Regions from separate parts of the Lysinibacillus sp. FSL K6-3209 genome, predicted to be linked through region 1. Evidence: riboswitches for the same ligand, from Rfam matches in the RefSeq annotation. Region 1 holds a riboswitch; each other region holds the start of a gene.
The links. A riboswitch is a leader RNA that binds a small molecule or an ion and turns the genes downstream of it on or off. The one in region 1 is predicted to bind S-adenosylmethionine.
Positions count from the first base shown of each region.

Region 1 (10,745 bases):
GTCATTTACCATGGGCATCCAGGCGGCAAAGAAGAACGTGACGCAGTCATCAACTATGTTAGTCAGTTACCACAAAAATATATCCATGTGTTAAAATACGAATTTTTAAACCAACAAAACGATCCACCATTTGTCATTGCATTAGAAAAAATGAAAGACTTCCCGGTGCCAGTCACGCAAACAATTCTGAACGCACAAGCAGCCGGTTGCGACGGCAATTAAAATAAAAAATCCTCTCATAATGAGAGGACTTTTTTTATACATTATTTATTTTTGCGTTTATCATTGTAATCAACCCAGAAATCCGCACCTTTAATTCCTAGTTTACGAGGATCAAACACAGGGTCTTTGCCTTCTTTTTTCTGTTTCTCGTAATCTTTTAATGCGAGAATCGCAGGCTTCATAATAATTAAAATGGCAATAACGTTAATCCATACCATTAATCCTAAGCCAACGTCACCCATTGCCCATGCAAGGTCAGATGTACGAATCGTTCCAAAAAATGTTGCAATTAAAAAGGCGATTTTAGCTATCCAAATGAAAATCTTTTCGGTTTGCCCTGAGAATAAATAGGCCACATTCGTCTCTGCTATATAGTAGTACGCCATAATTGTCGTAAATGCGAAGAAGAATAAAGCGATTGCTACAAAGCTTGAGCCAATGCCTGGCAATGAAGATTCCACTGCCCATTGTGTATACGCAGCACCTTCTTTAATACTTTTCGCAAAGGTAATTTGCTCCTCACCCGTAAGGCCATTTTCATTAAATTCACCAACGTAAATAAACGGATCTGTACCTTCCGCAGCTTTCTCATTCTGTACATTATACATACCTGTAAATAAGATCATAAATGCTGTAGCCGAACAAACTAATAATGTATCAATGTACACAGATGCCGCTTGCACAATACCTTGTTTAGCAGGGTGTGAAACTTCAGCTGCCGCCGCTGGATGCGCACCAGTTCCTTGACCCGCTTCGTTGGAATAAATACCACGCTTAACCCCCCAAGCGATTGCTGAACCAATAATCCCCCCAAATACTTCTTGTGCACCAAAAGCACTTGAAAAAATCAGCGAAAATACAGCAGGTACTTCTGAAATATTCATAAAAATAATAACGATTGCCATTAGAATATAAGCTAAAGCCATGAATGGGACAACTACTTGTGCAACATTTGCAATGGATTTAACCCCACCGATAATAATAGCACCTAATAATACAACAATAATAATTCCTGTAATCCAAGATTCCATTCCAAAAGCGTTTTCAACGGCACCTGCTATTGCATTTGATTGAACGCCAGGCATTAGTATCAACATGGCTATTAACGCTGCAATCGCAAAAATAATTGCAAACCACTTCTGCCCCATCCCTTTTTCAATATAAAAGGCTGGACCACCACGATATTCTGTTTCTTTCTCTTCTTTGTATATTTGCGCTAATGTTGACTCCACATAAGCTGTCGCTGCACCGATGAAGGCAATTGCCCACATCCAAAAAATAGCACCAGGTCCCCCCATTGCAATGGCAGTTGCTGTACCAGCAATGTTCCCTGTACCAACGCGCCCAGATAATGCAATCGACATTGCTTGAAAGGAAGAAATTCCCTTTTCTGATTTTTCCCCTTTAAACATTAAGACAAACATGTCCTTAATATGTCTTATTTGTAGGAACCGTGTAATAATTGAAAAGAATAAACCGATTAATAAAATACCATAAATAAACCACGGCCCCCATAAAATACTGTTCAGAAAACTAACAATACTTTCCATCTTACCCCTCCCAAAATATGAATATTCGTTCTTTAAGACATTATAGTATTACATTTTTCTGAAAATTACAACATTATTTTTAAGTTACTATACATCTTATTCAACAATATTTTTCGGAGGGGAAACATTCTATCGAATTATATAACCAATTCTACGCAAAGCATTATTAATAAAATCACGGATATAGAAAAAAATCTCATCTCTCTCTATTTCATGGAACAGATTATGGTAGCATTTTGCCCATTCTTTAAATTGGAATTCTGCAAACTCCTGCTGGTGTAACCAATTACGTGTTTGTCTAGTTTCTGTAATGCTATCTCTTTCTCCAGTCATAATAAGCATAGGGGTATTTGGAAACTCTGCTTTCGGCATAATCACTAAATTGCGCATCATCTGTTGTAACTCACGATACCATTTTACTGAGATGACAGACATAAAAGGAAACTCGTCCTTCATTTCATCTCTACCTTCGACACTACGTGATAACTTGTCGAAAGTAATATCATGTGTCATCTTAACACTTGCCGTCAAAGCACTTAAGCTCGTTAATGCATTCGATAATTTTCCAGGCTGTAAGTTCAATTGCAGCCAAGGTGAGGTCAAGACAATTCCTGCACATTCATATTTTCTCTTATGCATTGTATGCAGTATTAACGTTGCTCCTAGTCCATGCCCTATTAAAAATACTGGCAAATTATATGAAAAGGCATTTTCAATTAAATGCCTAGTATACTTGTTGTATTCTTTAAAGTCCTCATCATGGACACGTGATAGTTTCGCATTTGCCCCATGATTCGGTAAATCGCCCATGACTACGTGGAAGCCTTCCATTCTAAGTTTTTCAATCAGCCATGCGTACCAACGGTGGTTTTCATATGCACCGTGAACAATAGCAATCACAGCCTTCGCTTGTCCATCAGCTTCCCATTTCCACATTCACATAGTCCTCCTAAATAATTAGTTACACAATAATTATAACGAAATATTCGTACCATTATAAAATTATATTTGCATAAAATTGCGTATTTGATACGATAATACTACATCAAAGAAAGAAAAGAGGCGATTAGCATGATTTATCCTTTTAAAGACAAAACACCTACAATCGATCCATCAGTTTTTATTGCTGACTATGCAACCGTTACTGGAGACGTAACGATTGGAGCAGAGACAACAATATGGTTTAATACAGTGATTCGAGGCGATGTATCCCCTACAATTATTGGTAAACGAGTAAGCATCCAAGATCTTTGTTGTCTACATCAAAGTCCAAAATATCCATTAATAATCGAAGATGAAGTAACAGTTGGACACCAAGTAACCTTACATAGCTGTACAATTCGAAAAAATGCCTTAATTGGTATGGGATCAATTGTGTTAGATGGGGCAGAGATAGGAGAAGGTGCATTTATCGGTGCGGGTAGTCTTGTCCCTCCAGGTAAAGTCATACCTCCCAATTGTTTAGCATTAGGACGTCCAGCGAAAGTTGTACGTGAATTAAATGCTGAAGATAAAGAAGATATGGAACGTATCGTTAGAGAATACGCGGAAAAAGGACAATATTACAAATCTCTTCAAAAATAATGGTTGCTCAATTCGGGCACATTGCCCCATAGTTGTAGGTGTTTAAATACGAAACAACTCTTTATGAAATAAATTCGCAATTTTCTTCCAACCGCCTTCAGTACATCTTGTATGCTAGACGTACGGGAAGAAAGCGAATTTTTTCAATCACTTACGTAAAGTTCGCTTAAGTCTTTCACTTGATTAGAGAGCACTAGTTGCCTTCACAATTTAAATAGAAGGTGCATTTCTCCCCGACCTAGTAGCAGTAAGAAGAAATGTGAAAGGCAAGATAAAAAGGGGCCACTAGCTAGCCCCTTTCAATAAAACATTTACGTTTGTTCATTACCAAATCGAATGTTCTTGATAAAACAGATTATAAACTCGCTTTTTCTCTTAGTGCATCTGCCTTGTCCGTATTTTCCCAAGGTACATTTAAATCTGTACGGCCAAAGTGACCGTATGCAGCCGTTTGTTTATAAATTGGACGACGTAAATCAAGCATTTTAATGATGCCTGCTGGACGTAGATCGAAAAGTTCGCGAACCCATTTTACGATTTCACTTTCACTTACTCGTCCTGTACCAAACGTATCAACGGCAATCGATACCGGTTGCGCTACACCGATAGCATAAGCAAGCTGTACTTCTGCACGTTCTGCTAAACCAGCTGCAACAATATTTTTCGCTACATAACGAGCTGCATAGGCTGCTGAACGGTCCACTTTCGTAGCATCCTTACCAGAGAATGCACCACCACCATGACGTGCATAACCACCGTATGTATCAACGATGATTTTACGACCAGTAAGTCCAGCATCTCCTTTTGGACCACCAATAACAAAACGACCAGTTGGGTTGATGAAGTATTTAGTCTGTGCATCTAATAACTCACTAGGAACTACTGGAGCAATTACTAATGCTTTTAAATCTGCTTGAATTTGTTCAAGTGTTGCTTCTTCATCATGCTGAGTTGAAATAACGATCGTATCAACACGAACAGGGACATTGTTTTCATCATACTCAATTGTTACTTGCGTTTTACCATCTGGACGTAAATATGCTAATTCACCTGATTTACGTACTTCTGTTAAACGACGAGCCAATTTATGCGCTAAACTAATTGGTAAAGGCATTAATTCAGGTGTTTCATTACATGCATAACCGAACATTAATCCTTGGTCACCTGCACCAATCGCTTCAATATCCGCATCTGTCATTGAACCTTCACGCGCTTCTAATGCTTGGTCTACACCTTGGGCAATATCAGGTGATTGCTCTCCGATTGCGACTAGTACAGCTAAGTTTTCAGCATCAAAGCCATACTTGCCTCGTGTATAGCCGATTTCTGCTACTGTATCACGCACAATGCCTTTAATATCTACATAAGTAGAAGTAGTAATTTCTCCTGCTACTAATACTAAGCCTGTTGTGACTGTTGTTTCACACGCTACACGGGCATTAGGATCTTCTGTTAAAATGGCATCTAAAATAGCATCCGAGATTTGATCACAAATTTTATCGGGATGTCCTTCTGTTACACTCTCTGATGTAAACAATCGACGGTTTGTCATTTGGTTTTCCTCCTATTACTCTTACAAATAGTATTTGCGAAATTAATACGGTACTCATTACCCATGTCAAGTCCGCTCCTAAAGGATTGAACTCTCAAGCCGTTGTTGCTTTTAACATGAGGATTTCGAAAGATCCGTCATTATAATAAGGAAAGAATTGCACATACTTACCTTTACATTCATTTTAAAAATAAAAAAAATCCTTTTCTCACGTGTACTTAACATGAGGAAAGGAATAATGACTGCGTAACCTTTCACTCTTATCGTTCAAGGGGTATCCCCTTGCATCAGGTTGGCACCAACGCATGTCGTGAAATAGTTCATGCAGGTTGCCGGGTTTCACAGGGCCTGACCCTCCACCAGCTCGGGATAAGAGTATCCGTTCAATTCCTCATCTTACGGAAAAGGTAGAACAATGTCAATTATTTTATGTCGTTTTGTTGAAAAGTATTTAAAACTCGAAAATAATTTTTGAATTAGTATAGATTATTAAAGCAATTGTGTTATACTATTTTTGAAATTAAGAAAAACTCCCTCAAACTCAAGGGAATACTATAAAAAAGGATGGTATTTAATCGATGAATTCAGTAGAAATTGCAAACGAACTGAAGGAATTATTAAACGGCGGGAACATTAACGTTCAACTTTCAGTACCACAATTAGCTGAAAAAGCTACATCTCGTGGTGAGGCAATGTTAACAGTAGATGGCGCAGTTCGTGCAGAAACTGGCAAATACACTGGTCGTTCACCTAAAGATAAATATACGGTAGAAGAAGAAAGCACAAAAGATAAAATTGACTGGGGTAAAGTAAACCAACCAATTTCTTCTGAAGTGTTCGATAACTTATATGTAAAAGTAGTTAAATACTTAAAAGAACGTGACGAATTATTTGTATTTAAAGGTTTTGCAGGTGCTGACAAAGATTCACAATTAAGTATTCAAGTAATCAATGAATATGCTTGGCACAATCTTTTCGCCCATCAATTATTTATCCGTCCAACTGAAGAAGAATTAGCTTCTCACGTTGCTGATTTCACAATTATTTCAGCTCCTAACTTTAAAGCAGATCCAGCTGTTGATGGTACAGCTTCTGAAACATTCATCATTGTATCACTTGAAAAGAAAATCATCCTAATCGGTGGTACTGAATATGCTGGTGAAATTAAAAAATCTATTTTCGGTATTATGAACTACCTTTTACCGCAACAAGGTATCCTATCAATGCACTGTTCAGCAAACGTTGGAGAAGCTGGTGATGTAGCATTATTCTTCGGTTTATCTGGTACTGGTAAAACGACTTTATCGGCTGATCCTGACCGCAAATTAATCGGTGACGATGAGCACGGTTGGTCTGACAACGGCGTATTTAACATTGAGGGCGGTTGCTACGCAAAAACAATTAACCTTTCTGCTGAAAAAGAACCTGAAATCTACAACGCAATCCGCTTCGGTTCTGTACTAGAGAACGTAGCTGTAGATCCTGAAACTCGTGTTTGCGATTACGATGATGGTTCATTAACAGAAAATACACGTGTTGCTTATCCAATCCAATATATCGAAAATATCGTTGATCCATCTGTTGCAGGTCACCCAAAAACAATCGTTTTCTTAACTGCTGATGCTTTTGGTGTTTTACCTCCAATCAGTAAATTAACAAAAGAACAAGCAATGTATCACTTCCTAAGTGGTTTCACATCTAAACTTGCAGGTACTGAACGTGGTGTAACAGAGCCAGAACCAGTATTCTCTACATGTTTCGGTTCTCCATTCCTTCCACTTCCAGCAACTGTGTATGCAGAAATGTTAGGTCAAAAAATCGATGAGCATGGCGCACAAGTATTCCTTGTAAACACTGGTTGGACTGGTGGCGAATACGGTACAGGTAGCCGTATGAAGCTTTCTTATACTCGTTCAATGGTACGTGCTGCTATCGACGGAAAACTAAACAACGTTGAAACAATTCAAGACGCTGTATTTGGCTTACACATCCCTACAGCGGTTGAAGGTGTACCATCAGAAGTACTGAACCCACGCGATGCTTGGTCAGATAAAGCTGCTTACGATGTGAAAGCTGCTGAACTTGCTGGTCTATTCAACGACAACTTCAAGAAATTCTCAAATGTTTCTGAAGCAATCACTAAACTTGGTGGTCCATTAAAATAATGCATACAAAAAGGGAACGATGTATTCGTTCCCTTTTTTTAGTGTCTTTTTTTAGTGCCAGGCACTCAAACAATTTTCACTGTTTCTTCATCCACTCACATAATGCACGAACCATTTCACGATTTTGTGCTGGTGGATATTGGTGGGCAAAACGTTGATCATACCAAGTTTCATACACCTTATTGGCATCTTCTAAGTAAAATGCTAACTGCCTTGCATGCTCAATATCTACATTTTCATCCCGATAGCCGTGGATAATTAGCACTGGGGCTGTAATCTTTTCGACTTGAAATAAAGGTGTGCGTGCATCATAGGCTTCTGGTACACGATTAGGTGTCCCACCAATAATCCGTTTCATCATACGACGCATATCGGTTCGCTCCCAGTATGTAGCAGTGGCATCCGAAACGCCTGCCCAAGTCACAACGGATGTAATATCCTTCCGTAAAATGGCCGTCCAGAGCGCCATAATACCTCCACGTGAAAAACCAAACACATGGATATGATCGTTGCAAAATTGTTTTAGCACATCTACTCCATGCACTGCATCAAAACGATCTTGACCTGCAAACTCATCACGGCCTTCTCCACCTCTATTCCCCCGATAATAAGGGGCAAACACGATAAAACCTTGGGCTGCAAATTGTGCAACACGTGCTGGTCTTACCATGCCGATACTTTGCATACCTCCACGCAAATATAAAAAACCGTCATATGTACCTTCTGCTTTAGGCTCTGCTAGCAAGCCTTTGACACGTAGTCCAAGGGATAGATACGTAATTTCTGTTAATCGAATAGCTGGATTCGGTGAAGGATATGGACGTTTTTCAACTATTTCACCATTGATTGTCAAAACGCTTCAGCTCCTCTAGCATTTTTTGCATGCCTTCATCTTTCATATGGAAGCTTAAATTTGGATGGTTTGCAAACTCTTCATCAGTTAACCACACCATACCCGAAGTTTCCAAATCAAAATCTATCTTCTCCTGACTGGCAAATTCCGCAGTGAAGACTGTTTTACAAAACAAGAGTTCACCGTGGACAGCATATTCTGCAAACCATTGAAGATTTTTCACATGCACACCCGTCTCTTCAAATACTTCCCGAACAGCAGCTTGCTCTAATGTTTCGCCTGATTCTACCTTCCCTCCTGGCACTTCCACGCCACGACGCTTATGAATCGTACATAGCCATTTCTGTTCATGTTTTAAAAAGACAAGGACATGCTTTGGTTCAACTTGAAACTCCCCTCTTGTAAAGCTTAAATCCACTTGAAATCCATTCAAATCTTGAAATGAAAACATGCCATTCAACTCCTCGTATTATATTGTCACGAATGTATTCATTATGTTATTCGTCTTATTATTTCATGTACTGTGAGGAATCAATCACAAGAAAATAGTGGCATTCGTCATTCGTCATATTGATAAATCTATGCGCTGTATCTGCTTCAAAAAAAAGAGAATCGCCTGCTTCTAATTCTTCAGAAAAAGCACCATGCCCCAATTCAACTCGTAACTTTCCGCTTTTAACAAAAATATACTCTTTTACGCCTGCTTTATGCGCGGGAAATATGCCTGATTCTTTGTTTGGTGGAATAATATTTAACACAAACTCAATACCTCTTGATGGAACGGAAGGTGATAATAAATGTCGTTGAAAACCAGATTTTTCGTCAACATAAATGGGTCGTTCATCTTTTCTTATGACGACAACCTCCCTTTTTTCCTGCTGATCTAATAAAGCTGAAAGTGTCGTATTTAAAGCTTCTGCAATTTGACAAGCTACTTGTATCGTTGGATTTTTTTCCTCTCTTTCAATTTGAGATAGCATCGAGGCACTCACATTACTTGCGGCTGAAAGCTCCTGTAATGTCATTTTGTTTTTCTTCCTCATTACATTTACTTGCTTTCCAAATCCCATGAATAAAGCTCCTTTCACTACTTTGTTCGCCTACTATTATTTTTACTATAGTGAAATGCAATTAAAAACTTATCTTCGTTAGCCCTTCTACTATGATATTGTACATTATCAATCACAATCAACCTAGAAGATGTTTGAATCATTTCATGCAAGATAAGATATTTACACTTTAGTGAAAATAAAATATACTATAGTGAATAATCAAGTATAGGAGTGTTGTTTTATGTTAAAAGTCGTATTAGCACTATTCCCTCTTGTTAGTATTTTGTTTATGATTTTTATTTTAAAGAAATCTTCTATTTTCACTGGCATTTTTGCTTGCCTACTTACAACAGTTATTGCTACTTCTCCTGTTTTTCACCTAAACATCGCATTACTGCCTAAACCTTTTATCAACAGTTTTCTTATAACATTGCCAGTTACCTATGTTTTATTTTTTGGAATATTATTATATCATCTAATGGAAAAATCAGGGTCCATCCAAAAAATAGCTTCTTCTATTGCCACCTCTACTGATAATCGGATTGACCAAGTATTATTATTAGCCTTGGGGCTCTCTCCTTTAATTGAATCCGTTAGCGGCTTTGGTCTAGCAGTCATTGTTATTGCACCTATTTTAATGGCTCTAGGTTTCAATTCCTTACAATCTTCCTTCATTGCATTAATTAGTTTATGTATCATACCTTGGGGCACGTTAGCAATGGGGACAATTATTGGTGCATCATTAGGAAACATTCCTTTAGAAGATTTAGGTGTTGGAAGCGCTCTGATGTGCATTCCTATTTATATTTACTTTGCCTTCTTAGTTACATACATAGGCGTCGGAAAAGAAGCAATGCAAAAGAAAAAATGGGGGATACTATCGATGGGATTAGTTTTAGGTTTAAGCGTGTGGATTTGTAATCGGTTCATCAGTGTGGAACTTGCAGGAGTAGTGGGCTCTTTAACGATGATGGCGGCTATTTTTATTATGATTTCTTTGCAAAATAGAAACAAACAATATTATTCTAATATCTTTTTAAAAAATATTTCTCCTTATTTGTTGTTAATCGCTCTATTAATCGCATCAAGAACTATTAATCCGATTAAAGATTTTTTAACGAGCCTGCTTACCGTAACGATTGCGTCTTATCAATTCCAATTATCGTTTCTTTATTCGCCTGGATTTTTTCTCTTTATTGTTTGTCTCTTTACTTGTACGCTCTTCCGTTTAAGTAAGGCATCCATTTTCGATAGTATCAAATTAACAATCAATAAATGTTATCCTGTATTGCTAACAACTTTTTTATATATTGTGGTTTCCGAAATGATGGCAGAGGCCGAGATGATTCAGCTACTATCCGTAACTGCTGCAAACACATTTGGTTCATACTTTGTATTCATAACACCTTTAATTGGCGCAACAGGTGGTTTTTTAACTGGCAGTAATACTGCGTCCAATACTATGTTTATTCGACTACAAACAGAAACTGCTACGCACATAGGTCTGTCACCTACTATACTTGCTTGCATTCAAAATGTTAGTTCTTCGTTCATGACAATGGTCAACCCATCTAGAGTGGCATTAAGTTGTTCAGTTTGTAAAATACATTCATTTGAAAATATTATTCAAAGAAAAATGGCGCTAGTTGGACTTAGTACACTTGCTATTATTTTTCTAGAAATTATTTTTCTATCACGCTTCCACTAGCATAATGTTATACAGGTTATGCAAATATAAAAAATGTCTAGCCAATAGCTAGACACGTT
Region 1 covers NZ_CP150264.1:3,492,475-3,503,219, forward strand. Annotated here, with positions in the region: gene MHH88_RS16960 (class I SAM-dependent methyltransferase) at 1-222, shown strand, start outside; gene MHH88_RS16965 (alanine/glycine:cation symporter family protein) at 264-1,772, opposite strand; gene MHH88_RS16970 (alpha/beta hydrolase) at 1,902-2,708, opposite strand; gene MHH88_RS16975 (gamma carbonic anhydrase family protein) at 2,844-3,356, shown strand; gene metK (methionine adenosyltransferase) at 3,712-4,908, opposite strand; SAM riboswitch class I at 5,166-5,284, opposite strand; gene pckA (phosphoenolpyruvate carboxykinase (ATP)) at 5,487-7,073, shown strand; gene MHH88_RS16990 (prolyl oligopeptidase family serine peptidase) at 7,150-7,926, opposite strand; gene MHH88_RS16995 (NUDIX domain-containing protein) at 7,910-8,377, opposite strand; gene MHH88_RS17000 (XRE family transcriptional regulator) at 8,436-8,996, opposite strand; gene MHH88_RS17005 (L-lactate permease) at 9,220-10,686, shown strand; gene MHH88_RS17010 (hypothetical protein) at 10,735-10,745, opposite strand, start outside.

Region 2 (10,745 bases), 1.5 Mb from region 1:
CAGCGCGTTTTCCGATAATTTCAGCGTAGTCCTCTACCATCACGCTTGCTGTTGGATACATTCCTGCACCTGGTCCTACCAATGTTAATGTACCAATATAGTTTGTTTCAAGCGCAACCGCATTATTAACATCATCTACCGGATAAAGTGGATGCTCTTTATCTACTAGTTGTGGACCGACTTTTGCCACCACTTTACCGTTCGCTAATTTCTCCACTTCGGCTACATGGCGATAACGTAAGCCTTTTTCACAAGCATCTTTCACCTGTTCAGCAGAAATACAATCAATACCAATTACTTCAACATCAGCCCAATCTGGTTGCTCACCAAATGCTAATGCACTTAAAATCATTAGCTTTTTAAAAGCATCTTGACCAGACACATCATTATAAGGATCTGCTTCTGCATACCCTAAGTTTTGTGCTTCTTTTAAGGCTTTCTCGAAGGACCAGCCTTGCGCACGCATTTTTGTTAAAATATAGTTTGAAGTACCATTCAAAATACCTTGAATTCGACTTACATCGTTTACAAGCAAAATATTTTTCATCGTTTTGATAACAGGCACTCCACCTGCTGTAGTTGCTTCAAAGCCAACGAAAACACCATTTGCCTTTGCAAGCTCCTGTAACTCTAAGCCACGTTTGGCAAACATCACTTTGTTCGCTGTAATCACATGACATTTATGTTCAACCGCACGCTTTAAATAGCCAAATGCCGGCTCTTCATTGACAATCGCTTCGAATACAACTTGCATGCCAGGCTCTGCCAACACTTCATCCATACTCGTTGTCATTAAATGTGCTGTGCCCGGAACACGTTCACGACTAGCATCCGTTACTAATATTTTTGCTACTTCTAACTCAATGCCTAATTTATGTTTTAGCTCTTCACGCTTTTCATTTAAAATATGATAAATTCCTTGACCTACAGTTCCAAATCCTAAGATCGCTGCCTTTATAGTTGCCATACTTGATTCCCTCCAACGTACATTTCTCCAGTTTTCTCTCTATATAAAGTTTGTGCCTACAAGCACATATTCAAATAATTCAAAATTTAACCTAAAGAAAATTGTAACGCAAATAAATCCATTGCACAAGAAAAATCTTTCTAGGATGGACATTTGTTTTCTCTAGGCGTGCAAAAGAAATCGGTTTCATTGCCTTTATTATACGTTTTTTTAATAAATCTATAATTTTTGAACAAATATTGACGATTCTTTTATAAAAAAAATGCCTTTCTTCTATTATATATGTACGAAGATACTACTTATAGAATGGCTGTCTTGAAAAGTCGAAACAAATCCAAAAAAACTTAGCACAACAAAAAGCTCATTCCCTATAGCAGTAGAGAATGAGCTAAAAAATATAAGGGAAAGTTAACTTGCTAGTAAAAATAATCGATAACGATATTGTGCTAAAGCTGATTGTACTAGTTTGATTTCTTCCTGTGTAAAGTTCGGTATGGCATATGTGCGCTCGATTAGTTGAAATGACCCGTATTGTAAGTAATACTCTGTCGCAGGTAGCGTAATATGGTTTGTACCATGAACTTTATACTCTTCAAAAACTTCTTTTACTGTATAGCCTTCTTCTTTAGCATATACGATTTCTTCAAAAGCACTATGTCCAAAAGTTTGTTGCCATTTTGATTCAACTGTCGAAAGTAAGTATTGAATGGCCATATTATTTACAAAATGATGGCTTTCATTTAATTCATATATAAGATAAGCAGTTACATTTTGTGCACGATAAATATTTCCCATTGTTAACACTCCTTTTTCGATCAGTTATGGAAAGCGAGAGTAGCTACTGGCTAGGTAGCTACCCCCTTTCATATATATATTCAAAAGTGGGGGAGCACTTATGAAAACAAATTAGCTGTTTTCGCCTAATGAATGGCGGTGAAAGTTTAGTAACATCATCACTTTGTTCAAGGTTGGTAGCCTTTCGAACCTTTTACTTAATCCCTAGTATACAGCATGGTTTTAACCAAGTCAACAATACTTATAAAGTTACTAGGTATTATTTATAAAAAATTTCAGAAAACTCACCGAATGAGGTAAGGATGAATGTCGCAACGTTATACGCATTACCAAATGAGGCATTTCGAATGAGAAAATACGTAAACGCTACAACATAAATCATTGGCTATCTTAATAGTTATGCTTCTACTTTTTGTTCAGTTGTTGTTACTTGTGCAATAGCTTGTTCTAAATCTGCAATAATATCCTCAACTGCCTCTAAACCAATTGATAAGCGAATGAGCGACTCGGAAACACCAGTTTGGATTAATTCCTCAGCAGATAATTGTTGATGAGTTGTAGACGCCGGGTGAATAATTAGTGATTTTGCATCGCCTACATTTGCTACGTGTGAAAATAATTTTACGCTGTCTATTAATTGACGGCCTGCTTCTCGTCCACCTTTAATGCCAAATGTAAGCACTGAACCGAAGCCATTTTTCAAATATTTCTTCGCTAAATCATGTGTGGCAAAATCTTCTAATCCATTATAGTTTACATACTCCACAGATGGGTGGTTACGTAAATATTCTGCAACTGCTAAGGCATTTTCATTATGTTTAGGAATTCGCAAATGGAGCGTTTCTAAACCTTGTAATAAGTTAAATGCAGCATCTGCACTTAATGTTGGTCCAAAATCACGTAGTAATTGCACGCGCAGTTTTGTGGCAAATGCAGCCGCTGCAGTATCAATACCGTATCGTAAACCGTGATAAGATGCGTCAGGTTCTGTAAATCCTGGGAATCTACCTTGAGTCCAATCAAATTTCCCTGCATCCACAACTACACCGCCTAAAGTTGTACCGTGTCCGCCAATCCATTTTGTCGCTGAGTGAACGACGATATCTGCACCGAAGTCGATTGGTGTTGAGCCATATGGTGAAGCAAAAGTGCTATCAATAATTAAAGGTAAACCGTTGTCATGTGCAATTGTAGCTACTGCCTCTACATCTAGCACTTTTAAGCTTGGGTTTCCGTAAATTTCAGCGAACACTGCTTTTGTCTTTTCATTAATGGCAGATCGGAAATTCTCAGGATTTGTTTCATCTACGAAAATTGTTTTAATACCGTAGTTTGGTAGTGTATTTGCTAATAAGTTATATGTTCCTCCGTATAAAGAACTTGCTGCTACGATTTCATCCCCTGCTCCTGCAAGATTTAAAATTGAAAATGCGATAGCTGCTGCACCTGATGAAAGTGCTACTGCTGCTGTACCGCCCTCCAATAAAGCGACGCGTTTTTCAAAAACATCTACAGTTGGATTTGTAATACGTGTATAAATATTGCCCGCTTCTTCTAAAGCGAAAAGACGTTGCGCATGAGCAGTGTCTTTAAATACGAAAGCTGTTGAACGGTACACCGGTACAGTTCGGGAGCCTGTCACTGGGTCTGGCTCTTGGCCACCGTGTAATAGTAAAGTTTCTGGTTTAAAATTCGACATGTTTTCTTCCTCCTAAATGGGTTTTACGATGGTACCGGAGATGAGGAGGATTTATGTGAGAAAACAAAAACCCCCTTCAGTTAAGAAGAGGGTTGCGGTTGCAAGTTTTCCTCCCCTTATCTGCCAGATCCAAGTAAGAATCTGTAGGAATTAGCACCTTAGCAAGTTCGTCACTCACTGGTTGCCGGGCATCATAGGGCCTATCCCTCCGCCGCTCTTGATAAGAGTATGTGATTCAATTTCCATCGTTGTTACACAGTATAAACATAGACTTTTTTTCTGTCAACAGTAAAATTTATTTTTTTCTGAAACTTCTGTCTGCTCCTTTACGTAATAAGAACACATACACTATATAAAAGTATAGTTTGAAAGGAGTATTTTTATGGTAAAAGCCATGATTATTTTTATTATTATTGGTTATCTAATCGGCTGTATTCATGGCTCTAAAGTGGCACAGTTTCTTTCTGGAGTAGATTTAAAAAAGACTGGCCATGGCAATGCGGGTGCCTCAAACGCAACGCTTTCTCTTGGATGGAAATACGGCATATTAGTAGCACTTATAGATATAGGTAAAGGAGTTGCTGCCGTGCTATGCGCACTTTACTACTTTTCCTCCAATGCTTCACAGTTTACTGAAGTACAAATGTGGTTATTAACCTATGCAATAGCTGCTAGTGTAATACTAGGTCATAACTTCCCGTTCCATATGGGCTTCAAAGGCGGCAAAGGAACTGCATCAATCATAGGCATATTGCTCGCTATTGATTGGAAAATTGCATTATTTGCACTTATGTTATTTGTCATTTTATCTTTAACAACAAATTATTTAATCATTGGTGTGCTTGTATTTTATATTATTTTTTGTACAGCAACTTACTTATGGATACCTGGGGTTGGACCAACAATGATTTCAATTGTTCTTTTTGGTATCGCGCTTATGTTGCATATTGAAAATATTAAACGGCTTATCCAAGGGACAGAGCCTAAAGTAACATCTGCCTTTAAAAAATAAATTTAAACAAATCAAAGCCTTGAGAGACAACAAACAAACTCTCAAGGCTTTTTTATATCATTATTTTGCAAATGATGGATCTTGCATTGTACCGTTCTTAGCTAAATTGACATGCCAAGAAAGCGCTTTTTCTAAAATATGTGGTGTATGGTGTCCGCCTGTTGCCTCGTTCGCTTCGTTAAAGTACGCCCATAATTGATCCTTATAATCTGGATGCGCACAGTTTTCAATAATACGACCTACACGCTCTTTCGGTGCTAAACCACGCAAGTCTGCAACACCTTGTTCTGTGACAATAATATCTACATCATGTTCTGTATGGTCCACATGCGAAACCATTGGTACGATACTAGAAATTTTACCGCCTTTTGCATATGATTTCGTCACAAAAATACCTAACCGGGCATTACGAGCAAAATCACCAGAACCACCAATCCCATTCATCATTCGTGTGCCAGAAACATGAGTTGAATTTACATTCCCATAAATATCTAGCTCAAGCGCTGTATTTACAGAAATTAAACCGAGTCGACGGATAATTTCCGGATGATTAGAAATTTCCTGTGGACGTAATACTAATTTATCAGCATATTTTTCAAAATTTCCATAAACACGGTTTCCTACCTCTTCCGATAGGGTAATAGAAGTAGCAGATGCAAAGCTTACTTTCCCAGCATCCATTAATTCAAAAACAGCATCTTGCAGTACTTCTGAATAAACTTCTAAATTCTCAAACTCGGAATCTTTGAAACCTAGTAATACAGCATTTGCTACTGAGCCTACACCTGATTGTAACGGGCGTAAACTTGTTGTTAAACGACCTACTTTAATCTCTTCGCGCAGGAAGTTCAGCAAATGATTTGCCATAATATCTGTTTCTTCATCAGCTGGAACAATTGTTGATGGAGCATCTAAAATATCTGAAATAACAATACCTTTTACTTTGTCTAAGTCTAGTGGAATGCCAATTGTGCCAAGACGATCTGACGCATTTAGCATTGGAATTGGATCACGTTTACCTTGTGGTCCTGGTACAAAAATATCATGCACACCTTCTAATGCATCAAGCTGGGCTACGTTTAGCTCGATGATTACTTGATCTGCTTCTTGTACGAAAATCGGAGAGTTACCAACTGAAGTTGTAGGAATTAATAAGCCATCTTCTGTAATTGCAGCAGCTTCAATAATAGCAAAGTCAATCGGACCAATAATACCTTGACGTACTAGTTCCGCATTATGTGATAAATGGGCATCAACATAAGTGACTTCTCCTCTATTGATCATGTTTCGAATACCTGGATCTCCTTGGAAAGGACCACGTTTGCGAATTACACCCGCTTCGGCTAAGTATTGGTCGACTTCTGGTCCAAGTGATGCACCTGTATATACATCTACTTTGAAGCTTTCTGTTTTCGCTTTCTCCACAAGTGCAAGCGGTACCACTTTCACATCGCCTGCACGTGTAAATCCGCTCATACCAAGTACCATGCCGTCCTTAATCCAAGATGCTGCTTCTTCTGCTGTTACAACTTTGTTTCGTAACTGTTCATTACGAAGCTTTTTTGCTAACTTTTCATCCATTCCTTATTCCTCCATCCCACATTTAATTGCTTCAACTAGATTATTTGTCCTATACATCCGTACACCCACAAATGTCAAAATACAGTAGATAAATAATCTGTCGCCATACATAATTTTACACTAAAGAGAACATTTAAGCTATATCTAACAATATATTTTACTTTACGAGGTATTTTAGTCCTCTCTCATATTATTCAAAAATAGTTTTTTATAAATGATTTTAAGTTTTTAATATTGAATTTTATTCGATTTTAGCGAAAAAGCGTGATATGCTCTTGGTATATTTAAGGGGAAAAGGAGAATTTTTAAATGGTGAAAGAATTATTACGTAACCACTCTTCAGTACGTATTTACGATGGAAATCCTATATCGAAAGAAATTGTCGAGGATTTAATTGCGACAGCACAGATGGCGGCAACCTCTCACTTTGTACAAGCCTATAGCGTAATTTGGGTAACAGACGAAGCAAAAAAAGAACAGCTCGGTTTACTCTCTGGCAATCCACGTCAATACGAAACTTCGGGTGGTGCTTTTGTTTTTTGCGTAGACTTTAAACGTCTGCAAATGGCTGGGAAATTAGAAGGCGTTGATATTGTGGCAGACTCGGCTGAAAATGTCCTCGTTGGTGTAGCAGATGTTTCGTTATTCGCACAAAACTTTGTGATTGCTGCTGAATCAATGGGCTATGGCATTTGCTATATTGGAGGTGTACGTAACAAACCTGAAGAAATTAGCGAATTGTTGAATCTACCTGATTATGTATTCCCATTGTTCGGTTTAACAATTGGCGTTCCTGCACGACGCAATGAAGTGAAACCTCGCTTACCAGTAGCTGCTGTCCTACATGAAAATGAGTACAATTGTGAAAAATACGAGGAACTTTTACCAGCTTACAATGCAACGATGGAAGATTACTACAATAGTCGTTCCTCCAATCGTAAAATTGATAACTGGACAAAGCAAATGGCTGATTTTTTAATTGAACAACGTCGTCCTTTCATCAATCGCTTCTTAGCACAGAAAGGTTTTAATTGGAAATAACTTTTTCTTTATGGAGTTACTATCGTATGATAATAACTCCACTTTTTTTATATTTCGAACTATTATTTATAGCTTATGTAGTATTTTTGTCTTGCATGATCTGTTAAAATCAGGTACAAATTAAACGAAAAGACTCTTTCCTTTTCCTACCTTTCCATTAATATTAAATAGAAGAAGAACCCTATCTCGAAAGGAGTTATGCAAAAATGTCTTATGTTAATAAGCATCTTGCTCGTACCCTAGAACAACAACATAAGAGAAGTGTAAGAAGTTTATTTTTAAAAATACAAGACTTAAACAATGAGTGTGTACTTTTAAGAAAGAGGCTTGAACAACATATTGATATTAAACAATACAAAGAAGCTATTACCTACGTCGATCAATTCGTTTCCTATACAACCATTTTAAATTTAAAATTTGTCACGAATACGCAGAACCTAGAAGTGGTTGTGCTACATGCACTTTTATTGGAGCATATGATAGAAAGTGAAACATCGTTCTCTTTTGAATATGAAAAGAATTTGTTACATGGTTATATTCAAGAGATACTGGCATTAAATGATCATGCCTCTACTCTTTTTACAAATCATAAAGAAAAAATGCACCGTTACATTGAAACGCAAACTACATAAAAAAGACGATCAAGCCAACAAAGTGCATTGTGCTGATCGTCTTTTGTTTATTGTAATCCTTTAATAATGAGCGAGCGTACTGGTAAAAACTGCTCTCCTGTTTCACCATACGTAATAACTACTTCATCACCTTCTTGTAAATAAATCGCAAGAGGCTCCGTCTCTGCACTTACTGAATAGTTTTCACCATTATTCAGTAAAAACGATACAATGGTAAAGTCACCTAGGCGTTCCTTATAAACGCGTAGTACTGTCCCACTTGCATTTTTTTCTTCCGCATTCGAACTACCTTCAACCGTACTTCCTCCACGACTAAGCGCTGTTTTATATAATTTCAACGCTTCTTTTGGTGTTGTTGCATAGGCGGAAATTTCAGGATTTGCTGCGGAAACGATGAAATAATTTTGTAAAAAGCCATTCGCATCGAGCACCGCTGTTAACCAACTTGCTTCTCCGTAAAAGTTATACAATACAGGCATTTCTCCTGCCCACTTTTTCTCAATAAATTTCTTTTCAATAATTTGCAGATTCCCTTGTGAATCCATATATGAAGCATCTTGATTTCCTGTATAATACGTCGATTCACCAGTTCGTGCATTCGTTAATGAGTAGCCCAGCATTGAATCCACGCCCTCTTTTGGACTCGTGAAGTCTGTGAAATAGTACATTTCGCCTTCCTCATTAAAGATTGGACTTACATTCGATTCAGTCCCTTCATCAGAAGGTAATTTGACATCTTTTTTGCCAAACATACTATTCCAGTAACCATGCACATATTTTCCGTAATAGCTATTTTGTAAACTTACTGTCTCAGGTGAAACAGCCCCATCAATAAATGCTGGAACATCTGCTAATTTCACAATTTCAGATTTACCTGTCAATGCATCTACAAGGACAATCCCTTGTACATCAAAGCCATTTCGAGCAGATATAAACTCCCCGTACGAACGGATATAGTACGGTTTACCGTCATCATCAATTTCAAGCTGAACATCTCCATAGAAAATAAGGAATGGATGTTGTAAGCGCATGTGACGCTCTAAATTAGCATTTAAATAGGCAGAAGGAACATATTTCATTTCCTGTGCGATAAATTTTGGGTTATCCGCTGAGTCCGTCGCACTCATTGTAAAATAACCAGGTGTCGTTTTGCCGTTCATCCATTTAAAGAAACCTGAAAATTCAACAGGCGCAATATATACATATTCACCATTTACCTTTTGGATTTGTAAACGTCCTAGTTCATAATAGCTTGTATTCGGTACTTGACCGAAAGCTTTTTTCATTTTATTGCGGACGAATTTAGGTGGAACACTCGCTGGGGTTTGTGTTTCATCAAACGGCTTGATTTCAACCTCTTCTTTCATTTCCGCAGATTTGAATTTATCGTTAGCATTCCATAGCGGTGCGGACAATACATACACGCCGACTAGTAAGCTTGCTAAAAATAAAACACCTTTCACTTTTCTTTCAATACCACTTGCAAGAAACGCTCCACATAAAGTGAGTAGTATAATCACTGGCCAAAAAACAAGCCAGTTAACATCAATTTTTGTAACATACAGTGTAATACCTGATGCAATAAATCCTATCACAAAGACTCCGATAAAAAAGTAGCCAATTACTTTTTTCGATTGTCCATCTTCACGCTTTTTCGTTATTAGCGGTGTTAATAATACACTCGCAATAATTGCAATGACTGCAGAAGCTATCAATAGCTTAGTCATTTCGTTCACCCTCTCCTCACTTACTGTCTTCTTATTTACGGTTACATACTAAAAAAGTTTCAAACATAAATTATATGGACACTTCTTCCCTTCTACTCTTTGGTGAAAGAAATTTTCTGAATAAAACCGCTTAATGATGAATAAAGGATTTTAAGCATCAATAGAGAATTTCAAAGAAAAGGGGCTGAAAAATTTGGCAAAAAAATTGTTGTTAACATGTATCATTGTGTTTGGTCTTTATTATATTTTTTTCTTCTCGCATATTGACCAAAGTGTAAAACTAATATTCAAAGTCATTCCAATGATTTTGTTAATATTTATGGCGATAACCCAAAAAGCACAGTCGATTAAAAAATATCAGCGATTCATTATTATAGGTCTAGTATTTTGTATGATAGGAGACTACACTTTACAATGGTTTCTGATTGGTCTTACAAGTTTCTTAATCGGTCATGTTTTTTATATCTTCGCCTTTTCAAGTACTAGTGAACAGCCAGTACCGACTTGGGCAAAAATCGGATTACTTTTATATGGTGCCGCAATGGCTATCTGGATTGCCAGTACCGTGTTTAAATCCGGAGAAACCGTACTTACTTTTGCAGTTCTTGCTTATATTTCTATCATTTTAACGATGGGCTGGACGGCTATTCGTACCAGTTCTCCCTTTGCTATTATTGGCGCTTTATTATTTATCACATCCGATTCCTATTTAGCGATTAATAAGTTTATCATGCCATTACCTTTTGCGCATGAGATTATTATGACGACCTATTATAGTGCGCAAATACTTATTGCATTGAGCATCCTTCAATATTCCGAAATCCGAAGTAAAGTGGTACAATGAAAGTGCCTGGCACTCAAACAATTCAGAATTGTTTGAGTGCCAGACACCTACAAAGGAGGCTGCATATACCTATGAAAGAACAAGTAATCGAGCGATTAATTCGCTACGCAAAAATCGATACACAATCCGACTTCACAAGTGAAACTACTCCTTCCACTCAAAAGCAATTTAATTTATTGCATGTATTGAAGGATGAATTGGCTGCAATCGGCTTAACAGACATTACACTAGATGACAATGGCTATTTATTTGCAACACTTGAAGCAAATACAGATAAAGTAGTTCCTACAATTGGCTTTTTAGCGCATGTGGATACAGCTACAGACTACACTGGTACAAATGTAAATCCTCAACGCATCGATCACTACGATGGCGGTGACATTCAATTAAACGAAAATTTAATCATGTCTCCAACTGAATTTCCTGAACTAAAAAATTATGTAGGCC
Region 2 covers NZ_CP150264.1:387,877-398,621, reverse strand. Annotated here, with positions in the region: gene MHH88_RS02060 (homoserine dehydrogenase) at 1-967, opposite strand, end outside; gene MHH88_RS02055 (hypothetical protein) at 1,376-1,762, opposite strand; gene MHH88_RS02050 (O-acetylhomoserine aminocarboxypropyltransferase/cysteine synthase family protein) at 2,160-3,461, opposite strand; SAM riboswitch class I at 3,575-3,688, opposite strand; gene MHH88_RS02045 (glycerol-3-phosphate acyltransferase) at 3,844-4,473, shown strand; gene MHH88_RS02040 (acetyl-CoA hydrolase/transferase family protein) at 4,534-6,054, opposite strand; gene chrR (class II chromate reductase ChrR) at 6,364-7,095, shown strand; gene MHH88_RS02030 (hypothetical protein) at 7,302-7,727, shown strand; gene MHH88_RS02025 (hypothetical protein) at 7,775-9,454, opposite strand; gene MHH88_RS02020 (lysoplasmalogenase) at 9,648-10,298, shown strand; gene pepT (peptidase T) at 10,370-10,745, shown strand, end outside.
Region 2: it holds a riboswitch for S-adenosylmethionine, as region 1 does, so the genes downstream of both, MHH88_RS02050 (O-acetylhomoserine aminocarboxypropyltransferase/cysteine synthase family protein) here and metK (methionine adenosyltransferase) in region 1, are expected to answer to the same signal.

Region 3 (10,745 bases), 1.3 Mb from region 1:
ATTGGTAAGGTGTGTGAAATCGCCAATAAGAAGGGGGAAATCGCCACAAAAATCACCCGAAAAGGCAGAAAGCGTATTCCTGATTGGAGCCTTGTAAGATACCCATTTGATAGGTATTGTTCGCTAACTTTCGCTTTTTTTATCTACTTTTCTCACAATGCTTCCCATTAGTCCTACATCACAGTAAAATAGAGTAGGTTAGGGGGATTCTATTTTGAAAGATCAACGCTTTAAAATTGCGCATCGTGAGGCGCTTATTGGCATTGGGCTTGTATTTGTCAACTTTGCGATTTGGTACGGCTTTGCCTATGGTCTAGGTTCGGGGGATCCAACAACGTATTCGTATGTATTGGGTTTCCCAGCTTGGTTTTTCTATAGTTGCATCGCTGGAACAGGTTTTATGATTGTATTAATCTGGCTCGTCTTAAAGCTCTTTTTTAAAGAGGTACCATTTGATGACGGGGAGGTGGATGAATAATGCATTGGCAAGTTATTTTTCCGCTTCTTGTTTTTTTAATTATTATTTTTGGGATTGGCATATGGGCGAATAAGCATGTTCGTTCATCGAATTCATTTTTACAGGAATATTTTCTTGGCGGTCGTGAAATGGGTGGCTTTATCCTAGCAATGACGATGATTGCCACGTATGGTAGTGCAAGTAGTTTTATCGGTGGACCTGGTGTTGCTTATAATAAAGGGCTCGGATGGGTCTTGTTAGCGATGGCTCAACTGCCAGCAGGCTATTTTGTACTGATGATACTAGGCAAGAAATTTGCTATTATTGCTCGCCGCTATCAAGCGATTACATTAATTGATTTTTTACGTGAACGCTACAAAAGCCATGTCATCGTTATATTGTCAGCGATTAGTATTATTGTCTTTTTATTTTCTGCGATGATGGCACAATGGGTCGGGGGCGCGCGCTTAATTGAATCATTAACCGGTCTTGACTATACAGCAGCACTCTTTATTTTTGCTGTTTCAGTATTAATTTATGTGATTATCGGAGGATTCCGTGCTGTAGCGTTAACGGATACGGTTCAAGGTTCCATTATGGTGATTGGTACTGTTATTTTACTGATTGGGACAATCGTTGCCGGTGGTGGCATCGATCAAATTATGACGTCCCTTGTTGCAGAAAATCCAAACCTAGTGTCACCATTTGGTGCTGAAGGGGAACTGACACCATTGTACGTCTCAACATTTTGGATTTTAATCGGCATTGGTGTGGTAGGGCTCCCTCAAATAGCCGTCCGCGCCATGAGCTATAAAGATTCCAAAAGCATGCATTTGGCGATAATTATTGGCACAATTGCTATTGGGACAATTATGTTCGGGATGCACTTGATTGGTGTATTAGCCCGTCCAGTAATCCCTGGCATTGAAATTGGCGATAAGGTAATGCCGTTGCTTACGTTAAAAGTGTTGCCGCCGTTTTTAGCGGGCATTGTGTTAGCAGCACCGATGGCAGCGACGATGTCTACCGTGAATGCGTTGCTGATGCTAGTTAGTTCAACAGTGGTAAAGGATATTTATTTGAATTATATCAAGCCTACTGCCAATGATAGAGAAATCAAGTGTGCTAGCTTCGTGGTAACAACAGTGATTGGTTTAGCAGTCGTTGTATTTGCATTAAATCCGCCAGATTTACTAGTTTGGCTCAATTTATTTGCATTTGGCGGCTTAGAAGCGGTCTTTATTTGGTCAGTTGTCCTAGGGTTGTATTGGCAAAAGGCCAATAAATACGGGGCGATTGCGTCCATGATTACGGGGATGACGTTATATATTATGATTGATCGCTTTTATCCAACGATATTTGGTATGCATACGGTGACTATCCCTATCATAGCTTCATTAATTATCTTTGTTATCGTCAGTTGGCTAACAGCTCATAAATTTAAAGATGAAAAACTATTTATTTAATAATGAAAACCCAACCCCGAGAGACAACGCTTGGGGTTGGGTTTTCATTTTGGACGCTATAGTATAGAAAAACCGTTAGCATACATTATGCTAACGGTTTCAGACTGTAGACAAACTCGAAAAATTTCGAGTTTGCCTACAGTCTTTTTTCATTTTAAAATAAAAATAGATGTCTACTCCCGTTGATTTCCGCTACGTTCGGGCGCTTTCCGCGGGCACATCGTAAGCCGCAACCCTCGCTAACGCGCGGTCTGTTGCGTCTTACGTACTGTGCGTTCCCGCAGGAGTCGCCCGCCCTTCGCTCCAATCAACTTGATATGAATTGCTATCAATCAACTATAAATAAAATAATCTATTTGAGGTGATGGAAAATGATGTCGAAAAATCAAATCAATGAACGTGAACAATTAGAAATATTGACAATTGACCAATTGGTGCCACAAGACCATTTAGTCCGAAAACTAGAGGCAGCGATTGATTTTTCGTTTATCTATCCATTAGTGGAAAACCTCTATTCATCTTTAGGGCGTCCAAGTATTGACCCTGTTGTTCTCTTTAAAATGACCTTTATTCAATATGTTTTCGGTATTCGCTCAATGCGTCAAACTATTAAAGAAATTGAAACGAACATGGCCTATCGTTGGTTTTTAGGATTTGGCTTCCATACAGAAGTTCCACACTTTTCTACCTTCGGTAAAAATTATGCGCGACGGTTTCAAGACACAGACGTGTTTGAACAAATTTTCTATCGTATTCTAAAAGAAATTCTGAAGAAGGGTCTCCTGCACGCGGACCATGTATTTATTGATTCCACGCATGTAAAGGCAAGCGCTAATAAGCGAAAGTATGATAAAAAAGTCGTTCGAAAAGAAACACGTGCTTATGAAGAGAAACTTCAACTGGAATTAAATATTGATCGTGAGGAACACGGAAAAAAGCCCTTCCCTCCAGAGAAATTTGAAAAAGACGAATGGAAAGAAATCAAGGAAAGTACGACAGACCCTGAGAGTGGTTATTATGTTAAGGATGAACGGACTAAGCAGTTTGCGTATTCATTTCATGCAGCGACAGATGAAAAAGGTTTTGTATTAGGTACGATTGTGACTCCAGGAAATGTGCACGACAGCTATGTATTGCAGCCACTTGTTGAAAAAATCATTGAAAAAGTGAAAAAGCCATTAGCGATTGCTGCGGATGCTGCTTATAAAACACCTGCCATCACTAACTTTTTATTAGAGAATCAAATGTTACCTGTTCTCCCTTATACACGTCCTAAAACAAAAGATGGTTTCTTTCGAAAGCATGAATATGTGTACGATGAGTACTATAATTGTTATCTTTGCCCACAAGGGCAGGTATTGAAATATACGACAACCACAAAGGAAGGGTATCGCCAATATAAATCGAATCCAACGATTTGTGCTAATTGCCCCTGGCTATCACAATGTACAGAAAGCAAGAATCATCAAAAACTTATTCAACGTCATATATGGGAAACATATATGGAAGAAGCTGAACATTTACGCCATTCATATGATATTAAACAAATTTATGCAAAGCGCAAAGAAACGATTGAACGTGTCTTTGCAGATGCAAAAGAAAAGCATGGTATGCGATGGACAAACTTAAGGGGTCTTAAAAAATTGTCCATGCAGGCGATGCTTACTTTTGCTGCCATGAACTTGAAAAAGCTTGCTACTTGGACATGGCAAGCTGCTTAAGGAGAGTAGATATGCTCATAGAGAATGGTCGACTTGGGAATGAAATCCAATTATTTACTATAAAAAATGACAAAAGGCATCAAGGTTAGAACTTCTTGATGCCTTTTGTCGACAATCTCAAACCGTTAGCATACATTATGCTAACGGTTTGAATCTTAATAAAATACTTTATCTAGATTATATTTTGCACGGAATGTGTTAATCGCATATGTTTCGTAAATTTCACGTTCCATTGGATCATCAATTTCATACACTTCGATTTTGAAAATTTCATCACGGTATTTTTTCATTGGTGATACATTATCTTCAAAATGCTTTTTAATACGTTGGCGAATTTTACGTGCTTTCCCTACAAATAATAGTTCATTTTTTTCATTATAAAATAAGAAAATGCCACCTTTTTCGCGAGTGATTTTATGGAAATCAATAAAACCGTGAAAAGGCGTAATTTCTACATCCCCTGGTTTTAACACTTGCTCACGTTGACGGATTACTAAGTCTGGTTTTGGGAGTTCAATTTTAATCAAAATATTCACGTTCCTCTCTGTTACTAAAGGTATATGTTAACATAATACCTCTATGATTGCCATTACGATTTATTGGTTCCATTAATTTTCGTATATGCCTTTTGGAATTGGCACTGGATGTCAAAAATATAACTTGATAGTAGTGTTTAACAATTCATAAGCTTCCATTCGTTTAAATACAAAATATTCTATGTATTATTGAAATTCTTAATTGTTCATGATACAATTCTTTTTAATTGAATAATCTTATCAAGAGAAGCTGAGGGATTTGGCCCTATGACGCTTCAGCAACCTCTAACATTGTTAGAAAGGTGCTAATTCCACCAAAGGATTTTTCCTTTGAGAGATAAGAGTGAACGTGATAATTATCCTTCTCATTCTTGCTCTTATGGAATGAGGGGGATTTTTTAATTTTACATAGAGAGAAAAAAATAAGAGAAAAGGGGACTACAATATGCCAATTAATATTCCGAAAAACTTACCAGCTGGAGAACATTTACGTGAGGAAAAAATATTCGTCATGGAAGAAGACCGTGCCAAAACACAACAAATTCGTCCGTTAAATATTTTAATATTTAATTTAATGCCGGAAAAAGAGAAAACAGAATTACAATTACTTCGATTACTTGGTAATACGCCGTTACAAGTCAATATAACATTTTTAAATACAGCAACACACGAGTCTAAAAATGTTAGTAAATCGCATTTACAACTCTTTTATTCAACATTTAATGAGATACGTCATCGTCGCTTTGACGGGATGATCATTACGGGTGCACCAGTGGAAAAAATGGCATTTGAAGAAGTGAATTATTGGGAAGAAATCTCGGAGATAATGGATTGGTCTGCTAAGAATGTCACGTCTGTCTTGCATATCTGTTGGGGTGCACAGGCTGCCTTATATCATCATTATGGAATCGGGAAATTTGAATTACCAGAAAAGTGTTCGGGTGTATATTCACATGTGATTACGGATTTAACGGTCGATTTAGTAAGAGGATTTAGTGACTTATTTACAGCACCACATTCTAGGTACACTTCTGTTTCAATTGATGAAGTACGCAATCACCCGGAATTACGGTTACTATCTTATTCAGAAGATGCAGGCGTTTTTATCGTGCAATCAAAAGATAATAAAAATATTATGATTACTGGACATTTAGAATACGATGCGACAACATTAGCCGATGAATACAGTCGCGATGTGGCAAAAGGAATTGATATTGCAGTGCCTGTTAACTATTTCCCGCATGATGACCCATCTAAAGAACCTATTAATACATGGCGAGCACATACCCATTTATTATTCTCCAACTGGCTAAACTACTATGTTTATCAAGAAACGCCGTATGAATGGGATTTTGTTGATGAAATTGAATACCATATCTAATTGGTTGCTTACCATTTGCTTTTGTGAAGATCTAAAAAATCCAATTTCTCAATAGAGAGAAATTGGATTTTTTTTACGGTGTTTCACTTGAATTTAATGTATTTTGGTCAGTTGCTGTTTTGCTTTTAATCTTTCGCATTTTTGCAATGACTAGTAATAATAGGGCTAACAAGACAGTAAATAACCCTGAATACAGCGGCCAAATTTTTTGATTGTAATTATTAGAATGCACAATATTCGGATGAACAATTTGAGACAGCGCAATCATGCACATTCCTAATGGCAAAATCAATGGTCGGGGATCTTTAATATTTAGTATTTGTGCTATACCTATTGCAGATGCATAAAAATAGAGAAAAGTTCGAATATAGATGGAGATAATCCACATGACAGCCATAACAACTTCAACACGTTGAAAAAAATTGCCTATAGAAATCCGTTGAGCCAGTGCATAGCTAGGAAATGTCTCAATGGAAGTATTCGTTGGACCAATAACGAGTGTTGATAGGGCTATAATGATTATTAAGACAATTCCTCCGCAAATCGTGCCGAAATAAAATCCCTTTTGTGCGGCTTTCGAGATATTGACAGCAGAGGGGAAAATCATAAGTAACATAACGAGCGGGAATGAAAAAATACTCATAAATTTAAGGATACCCGTTATTAATGATGGTGTCTTTGTTTCGAAAACGGGTTGAATATTTTCGATATTAATTTGTGGCGAAATACAAACAAGAAATACAAGAAATATAAATAAAAATATGGGAAATAGGATTTCTGCAGACCGTGCAAACACTTCAATGCCTAGAAACGATGCAAAAACAAGAATAATGGTAAATAATACAGCAAAGGACAAAGTAGGTGTCTCGGGCATTACTTCTGTTTGCATAAAGATGCCAATAAAATATAATAATTCACTAGCCGAAAAAAATGCGAGAGTGATAAACCCTAGAGAGGTCAAAGTTCCAAGAAATTTACCTAAAATTTTTCCATTTGCTTCGACAAACGTGAGATGCGGTGTTTGATTTCCAACGCTTGTATACAATTTTACGATTAAAAAGCTTAATAAGACGCCAATAGTTGCGCCAATCCATGCATCTTGATGAAGCTGCTTCGTAATGCTCGCTGGCACAATTAATATGGCCGTCCCAATAGAATGGAGAAAGGTAATGATTGTGAATTGTCTTGCACTAAGTAATTGTTTTTCCATTATGCACTACCCTTTCTGTCATTCTTATTGAAAAAATGATAATAATATTTTTCTAATAGGTGTAAAGATAAACGTAATGAAATTGAATGGGCTAGGGATATTTATTTTTAAACCAATGGCGATATTTAATGTTGCGCCTATAAACAATAAAATAGAAAAGGCGAATATTGTTTTTTTTTCGCCTTTTTTCAATAATGGAGGAATCATAATATAGGCAATAATCAACGAAATAAGTATGACGGTAATGCTAATAAACATCGTGGGTTACTCCTTTGAATTGTACAATAATGAGTTTTGAATTGTTCCTAATCCTTGGGTTGTGACCTGCACATCTATCGTAACTGGGACAGTAGGATAAATTGTTGACCATTCCTTATGAATCTTTTCCCACTTTTGCGGATCGCTGCGATGGAGTGCTTCGCCAAAGCCTAATAAATCGAGCTTATAATCTTTTTGTATGATAGCTAATGTTTTTTCTGTATGTTCTTTTATTTTTTCTGCTGTCTTTTTGTCAATCTGTTGAATGGTGTTGTTTTGGGTTAAATTAATGGCACAATTCACTTCACCAATATTTTGCGTAACTTCAATTTTAATGGTGATTTGCGGTGTCCCATTTTTGAAAGTCCCTTTAATTTTGGAGGACGAACTCGTAATTTCTGTTGATAACTCTCCACCTTTAGGGCATGCTAGAACTTCTATTGTACTTTTAATTTTATTATTCAAGTAATTAAAGTAAATACTGTCATCTTCTGATAATAACCCCACTAATTTATCCTCTTTAAAGATAGCGATGCCCGCATATTTTAAAACAACAGGTGTTTTAATTCTTTCTACATTGGTTTGGTCAATTCCTAATTGCAAATCTCCATGTATCTCAACTGCTGATAATACGGCACTTTTTTCTTTGCTACTAAGGGTGTTGAGCAATTCAGCTGTGCTAACAGATAAGGTTGAACCCCATGATTTTTCTGACACCTTAATCGAATTTAATAATTTATTGGCTGGCATTTTTTCAATAGGTGTTAATACATTCAGCACTTCTTTTGCAGCTGTTTTATGAGATACTACAAGATCAAAGTCGTTTCTAAATTCATGATCTCTCGCAATAAAATCTAGAGGTTCGTTTAAGCCCTCTTCTGCTAATCCTTCACCAATTACGACAATTTGCAAATGAGCAAAATAAGGTTTCCGTGGTGTTATTGTTGTCATTCTTCTAATGGCTTCAAACACACTTTTTCCCTTTGCATGGTAGGTAACAACGGGTGCGCGGCCACTAGATGGTTGCTTTGAGGAAATTTGACTCGGGTCTACTACTTGAATGGAAACTTCAAAATCCTCGTCTACTTTATCGATGCCTAGTGCAACGACGATTGCTAATTCGTTTAACTCCCGCTTACTCCAGCAACCACTCAATATTAAAGTGAGGATTAAGAATAACAAAATCATCTTTCTGTTTGACATGATGGATTCCTCATTTGCACTTTAATGTTTAGTTCTTTTTTCGTAATATTGTTGTTCTCGAACATTATTTTGTTGACTAACGAGTCGTGGTCTTGTAAATAACTTTCTACGTGGGAATAAGACCATCGCATCTTTTTGATCTTTCACAATTAATGGCCCGAATGGACTCATATAGGGAACACCAAAAGATCTTAAACTACATAAATGAAGAATAATCATCATAATGCCGAACATCACCCCAAATAAACCAAAAATCGCAGCTAATATCATAAGAGGGAAGCGCAGGACACGAATCGTGTTTGATAAGCCGTAAGAAGGAAACAGGAAGCTACAAATGGCTGTTAATGCCACGATAATGACCATCACTGCGGATACTACGCCCGCTTCTACGGCAGCTTGTCCGATTACTAACGTACCAACAATGGATACGGCTGGACCAATCGTTCTTGGCATTCGTAGACCTGCCTCACGCAATATTTCAAAGGCAACTTCCATAATTAGCGCTTCAACGACGGCGGGGAAGGGCACGCCTTCTCGCTGTGAAGCGATACTAATAAGCATCGGCGTCGGTAGCATTTCTTGATGAAAGGTCGTAATAGCCACATATAAAGAAGGCATAATTAATGCAAGCAAAATACCAAAAAAACGTAAAAGGCGGATTAGGGAACTAATAATCCAATTTTGGTAATAATCTTCTGCAGCTTGTAAAAAGGATGTAAATACGACAGGGACGGTTAACACTAGAGGTGTGCCATCCACTAATATTGCAATTCGACCTTCTAATAATTCACCGGCAATAACATCTGGGCGTTCTGTATTATAAATCATAGGAAATATGGAAAATTTCGAGTCCTGAATAAAATCCTCTAAATATCCAGTTTCTAATACGCCATCAATTTTAATTTTATCTAGGCGGTCAAGCACCTCTTGTACAATTTTGTCATTTGCTATGCCATTGATATACATAACAGCTACATCTGTTTGGGTTACCTCTCCTATGACCCGAGATTTTATCCAAAGATTAGGACTTTTTATTTTTCGACGAATGAGTGCTGTGTTTGTCCGTAATGTTTCCGTAAAAGACTCTCTGGGCCCTCTAATCACAGATTCTGTTTGTGGCTCGGTGACGGCTCGATCTTTTGCGCTTTTAGTATCTGTCGCAATTGCCACGGATTGCCCTTCTATGACAATGACGGTCTCACCATTTAAAATGGACGTAAATAACGCAGTAAAATCATAAAGATCTTTCACATCACCTACCGCTAAACATTGTTTTTTCATATAGTCGTTTATGTTGTCAATTGTATTTTCCGGTTCGTTGTCAATTTCAAACAGTAGATTTTCTAGTATAAAATCCGTAATTACCGTTTTGTCGGATATGCCATCAATGTTAATAATAGCGATGGCCAAACAATCAAGTTTGTCGATAATCATTTCACGAATAATCACATCATTACTATGACCAAGTGCTTCTTTGATGGTAAAAATATTTTCTGAAAGAGAAGTGTGCAGTAAATTCGTTGCTGGATTTTGCTGTTGGGAGGTATTGTTGTTTTTTGAAACGGGCATTTATATTCCTCCTCAGAGTATAGATTGACTAGTATGAGGATGGTCAATTTTGCGGATAGCTAAACCAAACCGAGAAAACTTAAGATGGTTTAGTCTTGAAATAAAAAAACAGTATTTCCTTTCAATAGAGAAAGGAAATACTGTGTTATTTTATATAGTCATACTTTAATTCGTGAAGTTGTTCGTCTACATCAACGTGTAAATTATAATCGTTAAAAAACCATAGATCTTTTTCGTCAATATAGTATGTGACATCGTCTACTACTGTTTGAACGCCTATCTCAATTGGTTCTTCACGTGTCATCCCTAGGGAAAAACCTTCATGAAAGGGACTTGAGCCGCCATATCTAGCGTAAAAGCGAATTGAATCACCTTTTTCGACTTCCATTTCATTTTTAAACCATTGTAAAGCTTGCGCTGTCAATGCGATATTCATGCGAGAACTCCTTTCATTTTTAAAGCCATTTAACTTTTGGCTCCGTGCCATTTTTAATGCGCGAAATATTTGCTCGGTGTCGATAAATGATAAAGGTAAATAAAAAGGCTACTAAAATCCCTAATGCAAAATCGCCTGTCACAAAAAAATAGATTATCGAATAGATTAATGCTACAAGTGCCGCAATCATTGATGTGAGGCTGACAATTTTCGTGAGCTTTAATGTTACGATAAAAGTGATGAATAGTAAAATAAATAAAGGCCAAGAATAGCCTAGGAGGACGCCCGCTGAAGTGGCAACCGCTTTACCGCCACGGAAACTTGCAAAGATAGGGAACATATGTCCAATGACCGCAACAAGCCCTAGAATAAGTGAGTGAATTGTGACATCAGCAAATACTGGTAGCATCACTAGTAACACGGCTGCTGTTCCTTTTAAAACATCCATCACCGTCACCACTAAACCCGCTTTTTTCCCTAATATACGGAAAGTATTGGTAGCCCCTAA
Region 3 covers NZ_CP150264.1:2,178,288-2,189,032, forward strand. Annotated here, with positions in the region: gene MHH88_RS10445 (YhdT family protein) at 215-478, shown strand; gene panF (sodium/pantothenate symporter) at 478-1,923, shown strand; gene MHH88_RS10455 (IS1182 family transposase) at 2,295-3,644, shown strand; gene MHH88_RS10460 (nucleotide excision repair endonuclease) at 3,800-4,171, opposite strand; SAM riboswitch class I at 4,415-4,524, shown strand; gene metA (homoserine O-succinyltransferase) at 4,626-5,561, shown strand; gene MHH88_RS10470 (endospore germination permease) at 5,635-6,771, opposite strand; gene MHH88_RS10475 (hypothetical protein) at 6,796-7,029, opposite strand; gene MHH88_RS10480 (Ger(x)C family spore germination protein) at 7,036-8,232, opposite strand; gene MHH88_RS10485 (spore germination protein) at 8,254-9,801, opposite strand; gene MHH88_RS10490 (HesB/YadR/YfhF family protein) at 9,947-10,237, opposite strand; gene plsY (glycerol-3-phosphate 1-O-acyltransferase PlsY) at 10,257-10,745, opposite strand, start outside.
Region 3: it holds a riboswitch for S-adenosylmethionine, as region 1 does, so the genes downstream of both, metA (homoserine O-succinyltransferase) here and metK (methionine adenosyltransferase) in region 1, are expected to answer to the same signal.